3 regions of the Cytobacillus sp. T106 genome follow, and region 2 is predicted to be linked to each of the others. Evidence: riboswitches for the same ligand, from Rfam matches in the RefSeq annotation. Region 2 holds a riboswitch; each other region holds the start of a gene.
The links. Region 2 has a riboswitch for lysine ahead of ABU165_RS23800 (Na+/H+ antiporter NhaC family protein). Riboswitches for the same ligand answer to the same signal wherever they lie in the genome.
Positions count from the first base shown of each region.

Region 1 (5,023 bases), on a different contig from region 2:
GCCGGAAACCGTCCCTGCTTTCGGCTATGAATTGATCCGGGAAGAGATTCTTACCGATATGCTCGGCAAGGATGCAGCCGAAATACTTTATTGGGCCGGCAAAAGGCTGGCAAGGAAATACCCGCTTGAATCGATGGAAGCAGTCATTGAGTTTTTTGAAAACGCCGGATGGGGAAATCTTGCTGTAAAAGAAGAAAAAAGGAGCGAAATGGAGCTCCAGCTTTCAAGCCCATTGTTCGCCAGGCGCTTTAAGGAAAATCCAGATTGCACTTTTCAGCTCGAAGCTGGTTTTCTTGCACAGCAGCTGGAATCCCAGAAAGAACTGCTCTCTGAAGCCTTTGAGCATCCCAAAAAAAGGGGCGGCCTTGTCCTTTTCACAGTGAAGTGGGATAAAAAAGACCGCATCAGCCCGCTATAATGGATAAGCTGCTGTAAGCATAAAAGAAGGGATGGCACGAAGCGCGGCGCGCATCCGGGAGGAGATCCTTCCCCGATGCATCCAGCCCGGCGCCTCTGCCATCTTTTTTGATTTACACGCTCTTTGCCGGAGTGCCTGACAGTTCGAACGCTTCGTGGAGGGCTTCCACCGCTTTGACCATAGAGCTGTCACTGATGACCGTTGACACCTTGATCTCTGAAGTGCTGACCATCTTGACCTGGATCCCATTTGAAGAAAGCACTTCGAACATCTCCGCTGCCACCCCAGGATTCGACACCATTCCCGAACCGACAATAGACACTTTTGCAAGTCCTGATTCTGATTCAATCCGGTCATATTTCAGTGTATCCCGATTGTTCTCCAGAACCTTAAGCGTTTCTTCCAGATCATCATTTTTAATTGAAAAAGACAGGCTTCCTGTTTGTCCTTCAGCAACACTCTGAATAATGATGTCAACATTGATGTGATGCGCAGCAAGTGTCGTGAAGACAGTGGACAGGCCCTTCAGGCTGTCCTCCAGCCCAAGGATTGCTACCTTGGTGATCGCATTTTCAAAAGCTACTCCCCGTACAACTAAATTTTCTTCCATCGTTGGCTCCTCCTCAATGATCGTTCCTCTTTCCCTTTCAGTGCTTGATCTGACTTCAAGCGGCACTTCATAATTCTTGGCAAATTCCACTGCCCTCGGATGAAGCACACCTGCGCCGAGATTCGCAAGCTCTAGCATTTCGTCATATGACAGGGACTGCAGCTTCCTTGCTCCTTTTACATAGCGCGGGTCAGTCGTATAGACGCCTGTCACATCTGTATAAATATCGCACTTATCCGCTTTCAGCACTGCTGCCAGCGCCACTGCCGTTGTATCTGAGCCGCCGCGTCCAAGGGTGGAAATGCTCCCATCTTCTGTTACTCCCTGGAATCCGGCAACCACGACGATCTTTCCTTGATTAAGCTGATTTTGGATTTTCTCCGGATCTATATGTACAATCCTTGCGTTCCCATGCACAGCCTCAGTTTCTATTCCTGCCTGCCATCCAGTGAAGGAGATGCTTTCATAGCCTTTTTCGTTCAAAGCCATGCTCAAAAGGCTGATTGTCACCTGTTCACCTGTTGTAAGGAGCATATCCATTTCACGCTTGCTGGGCGAAGCAGAAATTTCCCTGGCCAGGCCTACAAGCTGGTCAGTCGTTTTCCCCATTGCAGATACAACAACGACTACGTCATTGCCTCTCTCTTTTTCTTCAATTGCGCGCTCTGCTGCATTCATGATTCTTTCTGTGCTGCCAACAGAAGTCCCTCCGAATTTCTGGACAATTAATCCCATCGTTTCTCCTTCTTTCATCTGGATATCGTTTTTCCGGCCGCCTGACATGTAAAAGAGAGGTTATCCATTGCTGATTTGAACACAAAAAAGCAATGAGAATAACCATCCCATTGCTGTGTTTTAAATACATATAAAATATGCCCACACAGTGAGATAGCTCTCCAAGACGGCGCTGTCTTGACAATCCAGTATTTATTCAATACAGGACCAGAAAAGAAAGAAATGAGACTTCCTTTTCTTCGGCAAACATTCCCTTTCAAAGCTTTTCACGGAAACTCATCTTTCTCCAAGCTTTTACTGATGAAGTTTGCACCTCTACCTTCACTTTAATGCTATAAAGTGATATTGCTATAAAGTTGAAATCATTATATCATAGCGTTTTTTTTATATCAATGCTATTCAGATAATTTATTTTTTAATTCCTGTGCGACATTAGCCGGAATTCCGATAGCTGTAAATTCATCCAAGCCGGCTTCTTTCATTTTCTTTACGGATCCGAAGGTTTTCAAAAGCAGCTTCTTTCTCTTCTCGCCAATTCCGGGAATGTCATCCAACAATGACTGGAAGGCGCTTTTTCCGCGGAGCTGCCGGTGGAAGGTGATGGCGAAGCGGTGGACTTCATCCTGGATGCGCTGAAGCAGATAAAACTCCTGGCTGTTCCGCTCAAGCGGTATGATTTCCAGCGGATTCCCATACAAGAGCTGGGAAGTCCTGTGCTTCTCATCCTTGGCAAGGCCGGATATCGGGATATCAAGCCCGAGCTCATTTTCAAGTACATCCCTGACCGATTCAATATGGCCTTTCCCGCCGTCGACAATAATAAGATCCGGAATGGGCAGACCTTCTTTAAGCACCCTGGTGTACCGCCTCCGGACAGCCTCGCGCATGGATTCATAATCATCCGGTCCCTTGACTGTCTTGATCTTATATTTCCTGTATTCGCGCTTTTCCGGTTTGCCGTCTATGAATACAATCATGGCAGAAACCGGGTCAGTGCCCTGGATATTCGAGTTATCAAAAGCTTCAATGCGGTGCGGCGTATAAATGCCCAGCTGCCTGCCAAGATTTTCAACCGCTTTGATCGTCCGTTCCTCATCCCGTTCTATAAGGGAGAACTTCTCCTGGAGGGCAATCCTGGCATTTTTCCCCGCCAGCTTGACCAGATCTTTCTTCTGGCCGCGCTGCGGTTTGAGCACCTTTACTTCCAGGAGCTTTTCTGCCATTTCTTCATTGACCGTATCCGGCACCAGAATTTCACGCGGTTTAAAATGGTTTGCCTTTGTATAGAACTGGCCCATGAAGGTAAGCATTTCTTCCTCAGGCTCCCCGTAAACCGGGAACAGCGAAACATCTCTTTCAATCAGCTTCCCCTGTCTGATAAAAAAGACCTGGACGCACATCCAGCCCTTATCGACGGCAAAGCCGAATACATCGCGGTCAGTAAAATCGGTCGATGTCATTTTCTGTTTTTCCATCGTCGCTTCAATATGGGCGATCTGGTCCCTCAGTTCCTTCGCCCTTTCAAAATCCAGTTCCTCTGCTGCTGCCGTCATTTTGACTGTAAGCTCTTTCTTGATGTCTTTGTAGCCGCCGTTCAAAAATCGTGCAATCTCATCGACAATATCTTTATACTGCTTTTCGCTGACCGGCTTGACGCAGGGCGCCAGGCACTGGCCCATATGATAGTACAGGCAGACCCTGTCAGGCAGGGTCGAGCACTTCCTGAGCGGATAGATCCGGTCAAGCAGCTTTTTTGTTTCATTCGCCGCCTGGACATTCGGATATGGCCCAAAGTACTTCCCTTTGTCTTTTTTGACATTCCGGGTTGTGATCAGCCTTGGATGGCGTTCAGCTGTCAGCTTGATGAACGGGTAGCTTTTGTCGTCCTTCAGCATGACATTGTATTTTGGATCATACTTTTTGATCAGGTTCATTTCAAGAATGAGGGCTTCCATATCTGATGATGTGACAATATATTCGAAATCCTCAATTTCATTTACAAGGCGGAGCGTTTTGCCGTCATGTGAACCGGTAAAGTAAGAGCGGACTCGGTTCTTCAGTACCTTTGCTTTCCCAACGTAAATCACGGTATCCTGCCTGTCCTTCATAAGGTAGCAGCCTGGCTGGTCCGGCAGCAGCATCAGCTTATTCTTGATTCTTTCGTTCATATTTTCACCCCCGGTGCAAAATCAATCTATATACACGCATTGCGTTACAATTTAGATGCCGCCCTTCCATTTTAATAAAAATTACAAAAGGAAAAAAGCAATAAAGGAAAGGAGGGCAAGATTACTATTATAAAAATTCCACAGGACTGCGTCAATATTTTCTTTTTTTATGAAAACTTCCAGCCTGGCATCAGGAGACATAAGGCAATATTATACATAACAAAACCCCGGCTCTTAGAACCGGGGCCATCTTCAATGTTTACGCGTGTTTTGAAAGAAGTTCTGAAAGAGCTTCTTTTGGCTGGAAGCCGACCACTTTGTCAACGACTTCGCCATCTTTAAGGACCAGCAGTGTAGGAATGCTCATGACACCGAACTTGCCTGCTGTTTCCTGATTTTCATCTACATCGATCTTGACGATTTTCACTTTGTCGCTCATTTCGCTGTCAAGCTCTTCAAGCACAGGTGCAATCATTTTGCATGGTCCGCACCATGGTGCCCAGAAGTCAGCAAGAACCAGGCCAGAGCCAGTTTCTGTTGCAAAAGTTTGATCAGTCGCATTTGTAATTGCCATAATATATGCCTCCTAAAAAGTATAGAGTTTGCCGGGAAGTCCCGTCTGGATTCAGATTGAACAATACAGTTTTCCCGGGCAGCATATCTATGCCTGGCTGCCCAATCAAACCGCCAGCTCGAATTCTAATGACAGTATATCACCGTTTCCCTGACGAAGCTAATAATCTGTTTCGTCCGTAATATACCCTTTTAACACTGTTATATTCATGGTTTGACCCAGAATTAAACCAGGGCCAAAAGAGAAAGAGCGGCTCGTGCCGCTCCCCTCATTATGCGTTTACAACTACCTTTCTGAATTCCTCGGTCAGCAGCGGGAGCACTTCAAACAAGTCTCCGACGATCCCGTAGTCTGCCACTTTGAAGATATTTGCTTCAGGATCTTTATTGATGGCTACAATCACCTTTGAATTGGACATCCCGGCTAAATGCTGGATGGCGCCGGAGATGCCGCATGCGATATAAAGATCCGGTGTAACAACTTTTCCAGTCTGGCCGATCTGAAGTGAATAATCACAG
Region 1 covers NZ_JBEUMK010000001.1:222,465-227,487, reverse strand. Annotated here, with positions in the region: gene ABU165_RS01125 (YslB family protein) at 1-418, shown strand, start outside; gene ABU165_RS01120 (aspartate kinase) at 531-1,763, opposite strand; lysine riboswitch at 1,910-2,089, opposite strand; gene uvrC (excinuclease ABC subunit UvrC) at 2,159-3,931, opposite strand; gene trxA (thioredoxin) at 4,191-4,505, opposite strand; gene ABU165_RS01105 (electron transfer flavoprotein subunit alpha/FixB family protein) at 4,777-5,023, opposite strand, start outside.
Region 1: linked by a shared signal. The riboswitch ahead of ABU165_RS01120 (aspartate kinase) and the one ahead of ABU165_RS23800 (Na+/H+ antiporter NhaC family protein) in region 2 are both predicted to bind lysine.

Region 2 (5,023 bases):
GACGCCGATCCCGGCGAGAAGCTCAAACCCGGAATTTGCAAATCCAGTGATGAATGCACTGTTTGTCAGATCCGTCTTCTTTGGAAGATAGCTGGAGTACGTGATCATGATCGCAAATCCGATTGATAAGCTGAAGAAGATCTGGCCATATGCGGCCACCCATACTCCAGGATCTGCAATCTTGCTCCAATCCGGCTTGAAGAAGGCATCAAGCCCCTGGACAGCTCCATCAAGTGTCAGCGCGCGAACAACAATGATTAAAAATAAGATAACAAGGGCTGGAATAAAGATTTTGTTCGCTACTTCTATCCCTTTTTTCACGCCTTTAAACAATACGCCAAGAGTAATGAGCCATACAAGGATCAATGGGAAGAATACGCCTGGGACGATCGTGCTGATTGATCCCGGTGCATCTGAAAGCTTAAGATATTCTCCGAAAAAGAAACCGTTCGGGTCATCTCCCCAATTCTGGTTAAAGGAAAACCCTGCAAATGACATGGCCCACGCAATGATGACCGCATAATATGTGGAGATGACAAAGGAAACAGCTACCTGCCACCAGCCGAGCCATTCAAATTTTTTGTTCAGCCTTGCATACGTAAGCGGAGCGGAGCCGCGGTACTTATGGCCCAGTGTAAATTCAAGGATGAGAATTGGGATCCCTGCTGTCAGAAGTGCAAACAGATAAGGAAAGAAGAAAGCTCCTCCTCCATTATCATACGCCACGGCAGGGAATCTCCATATATTCCCCAGCCCGATCGCTGATCCGACAGCTGCCATAATGAAACCTGCTCTCGTTCCCCATTGAGGACGATTATCCATAATTCAATTTACCCCCATTTCATTTCCAGTTCTTTTGAAATGCACGTCTCAAGAGTTGGAAACTTTTATATTTTCTGATTTTTTAGTATAATCTAAACATAGTATAGCCACATTTCCCTACGGTGTCAAAGCTTTATTTTTTGAAAATTATTATTTTTAAATAATAACTCCCAAGCCCCTTAATGCCCATCCACCTCCTTAATATACTAATATTCCCCCGCCGGATAGACTATCCATGAAATTCTGGCATTTTCATATAAATCGTTTTTCAGAATGCACTTTCCAATGGCAATTAAAAAAGAGGCACCCTATGCGGGATGCCTCTCAATATCAATCTGTAAATTCAGCAGATGTTCCCTGCCCGCGCCCCGCAATGAAGGCAAAGGCAGCTAAAAGGACTGCCACTGAAAATAAAGCAAAAATGGTGCTGCCGGTAAATCCGATCACCAGGTATCCCACAGCTGCGATCAGCGCTGATATGAGTGCATACGGCAGCTGAGTCAGCACATGGTCGATATGGTTGCACCCGGCCCCTGTGGATGAAAGGATGGTTGTATCTGAAATAGGAGAACAGTGGTCTCCAAATACCGCTCCAGCCAAAACGGCTGCCATTGCAGGCAGAAGAAGCGAAATATCGGTCGCTGCTACAACGTCGCCGGCAATAGGAAGCAGGATGCCAAAGGAGCCCCATGATGTTCCTGTACTGAATGCCATGATCCCTGCAATTACAAACAATATGATTGGCAGCAGTGAAAGGCTTATATTGCTGTTTTCCACGACACCTGCAAGATAGGTCCCGGTTTCCAGCTGGCCGATCAGATCAACAATCGCCCAGGCAAAGATCAAAATATAGACCGCAGGGAGCATGGATTTAACTCCTTCCCAGATCCCTTTTCCGAAAACGCCTGCACTTACTCCCTTCAATACGACAGCCTGGCGAAGGAACAGCAGCAGTGTGAGAGCAAGCCCGATCAGGCTTCCGATGATCAGGGATTTCGCTACATCGGTATTTTCGAAGATCTTCAGGATCGTTGCGCTTCCCTCTGTTGCTGTGTATCCAGTCCAGACCATGCTGCCGACTGTTCCGAGAATCAACGCAATGATCGGCCAGACAAGATCTCCGACTGACCCGGTTGTGCTTGTTGGAAGATCATCCTTCAGCTCTCCAGGAGCAGGCTTATCAGGATCCAGAACCAGTCCTTCTTTTACAGCCCGCTCTTCATGGGCTTTCATCGGCCCGATTTGGATATTCCTGAATGCCACAATGAATACCATGGCAAGAGCAGTCCATACATAAAGGTTCATCGGCACCATCTGCATGAAAGCTGAGAATGCCGAGTATTCTGTCACCCCATGACCGGCTAGGATCGTCCCGATTAGGGCAATGATATAGGCGCCCCAGCTCGAAACAGGGGAAACGACACATACCGGAGCAGATGTAGAATCAATCAGATACGCAAGCTTTGCCCTTGAAACTTTATGCCGGTCCGTTATCGGCCGTGAGATCTGGCCGACCGCCAGTGCATTGAAATAATCATCTATGAAAATAATGATGCCAAGCACTGCACCGACAAGCTGGGCTCCAGCCCGGGTTTTCACCCGTTTCATCGCCCATTCCCCGAATGCGCGGCTTCCTCCGGAAATGTTGATAAAAGCGGTAATGATGCCAAGAACCAGCAAAAATAAAATAATATATACATTCCAGGTATTCAGGGCTCCATCAGCCACAAAAATGCCTTTGACGGCCTCCCAGATGATGCTCAGGGTTTTCCCGATGCCAAAGTCGGCAAGCAGGAAGGCAGCGGTTATAATCCCGACACCTAAAGATAACAATACTCTTCTTGTCAGAACGACCATTAAAATGGCCACAAGCGGCGGCAAAAGTGAAAATATCGTGTTTGCCAATTTCTCTCCTCCTCCTTGTATGATGACAGGGGGGAACTTCCAGACGAAGATGCAGTTTCAGCTGCTGTGCAGCTGCAGATAATAAAAAAGAGCAATGATAGAAAATCCATCATTACTCTTTCTAAGTAATAGGTTTCTCCATCACGATCTGTAGCTCCCCATTATAAGGCTTTTCTAAGCATATACCTGCTTTGCCTTTATAATGACAGTGCTGCCCTTCTTCAAAGCAGCCCCAGCAATGGAATGCGGACACATGTCAATTGCTTCGGCAAAAATTCCCTTTCTGATGCGGTCAACGTTGTCATCCTCGCACATCTTACTCTTGAATTTTGCACCTCTACCCCACCGGATATGATAAGGTCATATTAATTTCTATAATACTATAACAGGCACCCTTCTTTTTAGCAAATCCATTAATTAGCAGGCAGCTCAATGGAAGGGGCAGAATCACCGCCGCCCCCGTTATAGAATTGAGGCACATCTCCCGGGATGACTCCCATGGCCACCGGCACATCCTCCCGCACATGTATAACTTTTGTAGCAAATGGTATGATGATCTGGACCTGGACATCCAGGCGGACAAACACTTCCACCAGTACATTATTGATTCCATGGTCTTCACTTTTTCTGATCACATTTGATGTAACAGATCCCACGGAATTGAATTTCACAGGTATCCGGGGTCCGAGATTCCCTAAAAGGGCGTTGTTAGTTGCCTGGCCCAATGGCACATAGTAGATGATCCCATCCTGCTTTTTGGAGCCTTCTGTTTCAATTTCTATTTCTGTGAATGATTCCAGGGCTGATAGATCGCCCTGTTCAGCTTTTTTGATATTATCCTGGACCATTTCCGTAACCTCTGCCTTCACACGGTTTAGCTTCTCGGTATTGATGGTGATGACAGAACCATCGCCGCTTTTAACAAACATCTCCTCAAGGTCCATTACATTCGTGATTTTTTTGTTGATGGCATTGTTAATGACCAGCGATGCGATTTTCCTCGTCTGAGAGTCAGCGTAACTCATCAGGGTAGGTTCAAGCCCCTTATTGATGATCCATATTCCGGCTGCGGTCGAGAACATAAAAAACACAAAAGTCAGCAGAAAAACATACCGGAAAGGAAGCGGGCCTTTCCTTGGGAGCCGGCCGCCGAATTTAGCCAAAGCAAATCCCCCCTTTACAAGCTATATGTATGCTGCAAAGGGAGGAACTAGCAGAAAAACTTAGATTTTATTTGCTGTTTCCGGCATCCGCATTTCACAGCCGGTGACAATCACGGTAAGCTCTTCTGACAAGTCGAGATCGAATGGTTCAACCGGAAGGCCCTCTTTTTCAAGGATGCGGACGACTGGCCTGTCTGACACCCCTTTATTCTGGCGGACCACCACTCCTGACCTGCCATCATTCAAATGGACCATCATCCCGGAAGGATAGACAGCAACAGACCGCCGGAAAGCTTCTACCACAGCCGTATCAAATTGCTTCCCTGAGCCTGCATACAATATCTCGAGCCCCTCATGCGGCAGCATGGCCCCCCTGTATACACGGTTGGAGGTGACGGCATCGAATACATCAGCGACGGCAATGATTTTGGCAAACAGATGGATTTCATCTTCCACCAGCCTCCTTGGGTAGCCGCTGCCGTTCAGCCGTTCATGATGCTGAAAGGCGCAATGGGCAGCAAGGAGAGGCAATGTATGTACCCTGCGCAAAATTTCAAAGCCTGCTTCTGCATGCTTTTGGATTTCTGCAAATTCATCTTCTGTCAGCTTTCCCGTCTTAAAGAGAATTTCAGAGGGCACCTTCATTTTGCCGACATCATGGAGAATAGCCCCGATCCCCAGCATATCCAGCTCCTGCGGCTTCAGCTTCAGCTCTATGCCGATCGCCAGGGAATAGAGCGTCACATTCAGCGAATGGGAGAAAATATAACTGTCATATGTACACACGTCCGCCAATATGCCAAACAGATCTTTATTATCATTAATCTGCTGCACCAGATCCCTGATGATCTGTTTAAAGCTTTTCGACGATTTTTCAATAATGATCGAGTCTGACAGCTTGTTCCCTTTCTTTATCTGGGTAAAAGTTTCCTCAATGGAAGATACCGCTTTCCTTTTCATCGCCGAATCGATCGAGCTGCCGGATTCTATATCATCTGTCCTCGGGTCTTTTACATATATATAGGTGACGCCAAGATCCCCGAGCCTTGCAAGCAGCTTCTCCGAAAGCTCCACTCCGTCGCTGACAAGCACAACACCCTTATCGCTTAAAACCGCTTTTGCAAGAATGGCCC
Region 2 covers NZ_JBEUMK010000024.1:11,336-16,358, forward strand. Annotated here, with positions in the region: gene ABU165_RS23795 (sodium-dependent transporter) at 1-822, opposite strand, end outside; gene ABU165_RS23800 (Na+/H+ antiporter NhaC family protein) at 1,153-2,727, opposite strand; lysine riboswitch at 2,871-3,075, opposite strand; gene yunB (sporulation protein YunB) at 3,141-3,890, opposite strand; gene ABU165_RS23810 (HD-GYP domain-containing protein) at 3,951-5,023, opposite strand, start outside.

Region 3 (5,023 bases), on a different contig from region 2:
AGCTATATCATTGACACCAATGGGGTTGTCAGCAAAAAAATCATCGGGCCGATGGACGAAGAAATGATAAAGAATCTGGTGAAATGAAGCCAGGGGGACAGGTCCCTTGGCCCAAACGGGCCAAGGGACCTGTCCCCCCGGCTCTTTTACACTTTCAATGTCCGCTTCAAAAATTCCCTGGTCCGCTCCTGATCAGGGTTATTGAAGATCTGTTCAGGACTTCCTTCTTCCGCAATGACTCCTTTGTCCATAAAGACGACGCGGTCGGATACTTCTTTAGCGAATTCCATTTCATGGGTAACGATCAGCATCGTTTGACCGGAACCGGCCAGTTCCTTCATGACTTTCAGGACTTCTCCCACCATCTCCGGGTCAAGGGCCGATGTCGGCTCATCGAACAGCATCACATCAGGCTCCATGGACAGTGCCCGCGCAATGGCGACACGCTGCTTTTGCCCGCCTGACAGCTGCCTTGGCTTGGCATTGACATATTGATCCATGCCCACCACTTTCAAATATTTCATGGCGACTTTTTCCGCTTCTTCCTTAGAGCGTTTCAGCACCTTGACCTGGCCAACCACACAATTATTCAGGACATTATGATTATTGAAGAGGTTGAATTGCTGGAACACCATTCCTAAGTTCTGGCGGTAAGCAAAAATATCATGCTTGTCGTCGAGGATGTTCTCGCCATTATAGATAATCTGGCCGCCGCTTGGCTTCTCCAGCAGGTTAATGCAGCGAAGGAGGGTCGATTTCCCTGATCCCGAGGAGCCGATAATCGTGACCACCTCTCCTTTTCTGACTGAAAAATCAATGTCCTTCAATACCAGATTTGTGCCGAAGGATTTGCTTAAGTGCTGAACTTCAATGACTTTTTCCATAGCCGCTCCCCCTTCCCTTACAGATTATTTTCACCTTTGCCCAGCAAATCGAAATTGTCAGGACCGTCTAATTTCCGTTCAAAATAACGCAGGATTCTTGTAACAATGAATGTCATGACAAAATAAATCACGCATGCCACAAAGAATGACTCAAAGTATCTAAAATTATTCCCTGCTACTGATTTGGTCATAAAGTATAGTTCCGATACTGATATAACATTAAGGACAGATGTGTCTTTGATATTGATGACAAAGTGGTTGCCTGTTGCCGGCAAGATATTGCGGATGACCTGCGGGAGCACGACATTCCACATCGTCTGATAATGATTCATCCCGATGGCCTGGGCTGCTTCAAACTGCCCTTTATCAACGGAAACAATTCCTCCTCGGACGATTTCAGCCATATAGGCCCCTGTATTGATGGATACAACAATGATGGCCGCTGCCAGGACATTGATGTCAACGCCGAATGCCAAAGCAGATCCATAATAAATGACCATCGCCTGGACGATCATTGGTGTTCCGCGGAAAAATTCGATATATACTGAAAGGACGAAATTAATCACCTTCAGCAAGATTTTTTTGGGTCCGCGCTCTGGTGCCGGGATGGTCCGGACCACTCCCGCCAATAAGCCAATGCCGGCTCCGATGATAGTTCCGATCAAGGAAATAAGAAGCGTGATCCCAGCTCCCCGAAGGAACATCGGCCAGTTTTCAGAGATGATTCTAACGATCCAATCGAAGCTCATCTTTCTCCCCCTCTATATTCATCATAAAACCGACTGTAAGCTTACAGCCGGCTCTATGCGTTTCTTATTGTGCTGCTGGTTGGTTCTGGATGGCTTCATCCATGATAGTGGTACGCTCTTCTTCTGAAATGCCTTTTAAAATCTCGTTGATTTTCTCTGTGAGTTCACTGCCCTTTTCAAGCCCGACAGCGATTGCTGTATCATCTTCGGAAGTTTCGAATCCTTCCTCAAAATCAACCATCGCAAAATTGTCATTGGCAGCAGAAGCACTGACTGCCTCAGGACGCTCAGACACGTATCCATCAATGATTCCGGATTCCAATGCAACCCTCATCGCAGGGAAATTGTCCATCGCTGTTTCTTTGGACACACCATCGATCTGGTCAATCACGGAATAGTGGAATGTATTCAATTGAGCTGTGATTTTAGCTCCGTTAAAGTCATTGAGGCTAGTCGCGTTTTCGTATTTTCCGCCTTTTTTCACGACCATAACTAGCTGGGAGTTATAGTAGTTCTCAGAGAAATCGATCGTCTCTTTGCGCTCTGCCGTTGGCGACATCCCCGCAATGATGGCATCGATCTTGCCTGACGTCAGCGCCGGCACAAGGCCATCCCATTCTGTCTTAACGATTTCTAATTCCTTGCCAAGCCCGTCAGCGATCTTCTTTGCAATTTCAACATCATAGCCGCCCGCATATTCAGCAGAGCCTTTGATTTTTACACCGCCATTGGAATCATCTTTCTGCGTCCAGTTGAACGGAGCGTAGCCTGCCTCCAGGCCAACCTTGAACGTACCACTTTCCGATGACCCTGAATCTGAACCTGAACTTGTGCTTGATCCGCAGCCGGCCAGCAAAAGGACTGCCGAAAGCATACCCGCTAAAAATAATGAAGCTTTTTTCATGTTTTCTCCCCCTATATTTGTATGATGAGAACAAAATAAAAACGACCTAAGATTAACTTAGGTCGTTATATACATATGCCCATAAGTCCTCTTTTTTTCCCTAAATGAGATAGCACAACTCAATAAGCCGGGAAGCCCATTGAGACAGTCCTGCAGCTCTTAACTGCAGACCCAGCAGGCAATACTGAGATATATGTGCCCGCTTCGGCGATATTTCCTTCTCCCTAGCATCATCGCTTCTCAAGCTCCGCTAAAGACTGTTAAACACCGCGCCTCTACCTCACTGGTAAAGTGAGGTCTTATTTAATTTTCTCTAATAGTCTACAACTATATAAATAATCTGTCAATCCTTCGTCCTGGGCACTATGTCAGGTATGATTTTCCTGGAGGTACCAATTCAAGCAGGTATTATTGCCGCAGATGATAGCTTCCCATTTGCTGGACCGGATGATGTGCTCTATATCAGTCTCTTTGGCCAGAAACAGTGTGATGAAAGAATCTATTACACTCATAAAAGCGTAATCCATCTGCTGATCGGTGATGATCAGCTCCGCATTTGAAAGCCCGAGAATCCCTAAAGGAGCAGCTTCCTTTAACGGCATGGAACCTTCTGTCAACGGGATGGGGCTGGAATAATAAATGCTTTCCGCCTGCTTTGACCCAAGAACATTCAACAGACTCCCCAACAGAAATACAGATGTCTGGTCCTCTGGCGGCAAATAAAGGTCCGGATCCATATAATTATCCAGAGCTTCGGCTAAATCCTTCCGTGCATACTCTTTCCTCAATCCCACAATCGCCGTCTGCAAGGCGAGTGCCAGTTCATCAAGTGAATTCAGCCCGCTGTCCTTCATCACCTTTTGCCATGGTACAGGCTGGCCTTTTTCCAGGGCCTCTTCTCCACTTAAAAAAACGTCCTCTGAATCAGGCTGTGCCGCTGTCCAGCCGGCAGGCATCCTGACAAAGGGATGAAGCAGGATCGCACAGGACTTGAACGGTGCCGGGAGCTGTCCGAGAATTGGGGAACAGTGATCCAGCCATAAGTAATTTAACATAGACTGCCACCTCGCTTTTATTCGTTCACTTATTAAACGAAGGAGCGAGGAAAAGGTAACACAAAATGGTGACAGGCCGGGGGGACAGGTCCCTTGGCCCAAACGGGCCAGAGGACCTGTCCCCCCGGCTCAATTTTTCCTTAGCTGAACCTGGTCAATTCATTATTTACCAGGCTCAGCTTTCCGGCCAGCTGGCCATCGGGGTCCAGTCCCCAGACAGAAATCAGGACTCTGTCACTGGAAGGGAAGAACCTGAGTTCAAATAAATCAAAGTTGGCATAATAGGTTCTTGTGATGGTGGAGCCCGGTGAGCTTTCCGGCGCAAGCGGGTTCAGCTCCAGCACATAGAGATTCTGGGTGTCAGTCAGATAATAGCCCTCGATCCTGACCGTTTCTTCCGTGTCACTGACGTTCTCAATTACAACATACAGCTGGCTAATCGGCCGGCCTGCTGAGGGCAGGTTGGCAATCGGCCCGGTAGTAACGAACGGCACTCCAGGCGGCACCCGCAGGAAAGGAATGAACTCAACCGGGCCCGGCCCTCCGATGTCATCCCCGCCAGGTGTGTTCGGCCCGGCAGGTCCCCAGTAATTGTTTTCCGCATTGACAGTTACAGCAGAGGCGTTGAATAACCCCCACTCTTCATTGCCGCTGAATGTATTTAGCTGAATCACTGGCGGTGTCACTGCAGTAGCCTCGACGAAGATGCCAATTCTGTTTTCTAGAATCTCGTTCCTTGTCACCACTTGTTCTGCCGGGCTTCCGAGCCTCATTCCGGCATCAGTGGCCCCTTTAACGGCATTTTCCGCGATTTCTACCCGGCCTCTTACTTCCGGGCTTGTCGCGATGCCTCTCTTCACATTGGCAGCACCTCCCTCAGGTGCCTCAATTCTATTCCCCCGTACAAGGACATTTGCCGTTTCTCTTTTCACAGCGACCGCAGTACTTTCTTCACTCAGGGCTTGAATATTGTAAACCCGGTTACCCTCAAGGGTTACGTCATTGGCAAGCTGCTGCTGAGAGGTGCCCTCAATAGAAATGCCAATGGCCGGTGCAGAGGCACTCGCATGCCTGATCTCAGAGATTTCATTATCAGCTGCCCGAAGCCTTTCTATCGCACTCGTCCTGATTCCATATGTCCCTTCAATTGCCTGCCGGGCCGGTGTTCCAATTTCCCTGATGATGTTTCCGCGAATCTCCACATCACTCGGCGCAACAGCCTGGTCTATTAATCGGGTCCTGACTCCAACAGCTTCCGCGGAACCGCTGTAAAGCGGATTTGTGATCGTAAAGCCCTCAAGAACCACATTGGCTGCAGAAATCTCCACCACAATATTACGCTCTTCTTCACTGTTTCCATTCAAAAACGTCACTTCAGGCCCTCCACTGGATCTTACTGTCAGCGGTTTATCAATCCTGATAAGTGTCGGA
Region 3 covers NZ_JBEUMK010000017.1:33,361-38,383, forward strand. Annotated here, with positions in the region: gene ABU165_RS21650 (peroxiredoxin family protein) at 1-87, shown strand, start outside; gene ABU165_RS21655 (amino acid ABC transporter ATP-binding protein) at 147-884, opposite strand; gene ABU165_RS21660 (amino acid ABC transporter permease) at 902-1,633, opposite strand; gene ABU165_RS21665 (transporter substrate-binding domain-containing protein) at 1,698-2,537, opposite strand; lysine riboswitch at 2,640-2,823, opposite strand; gene ABU165_RS21670 (DUF2711 domain-containing protein) at 2,906-3,592, opposite strand; gene ABU165_RS21675 (right-handed parallel beta-helix repeat-containing protein) at 3,733-5,023, opposite strand, start outside.
Region 3: linked by a shared signal. The riboswitch ahead of ABU165_RS21665 (transporter substrate-binding domain-containing protein) and the one ahead of ABU165_RS23800 (Na+/H+ antiporter NhaC family protein) in region 2 are both predicted to bind lysine.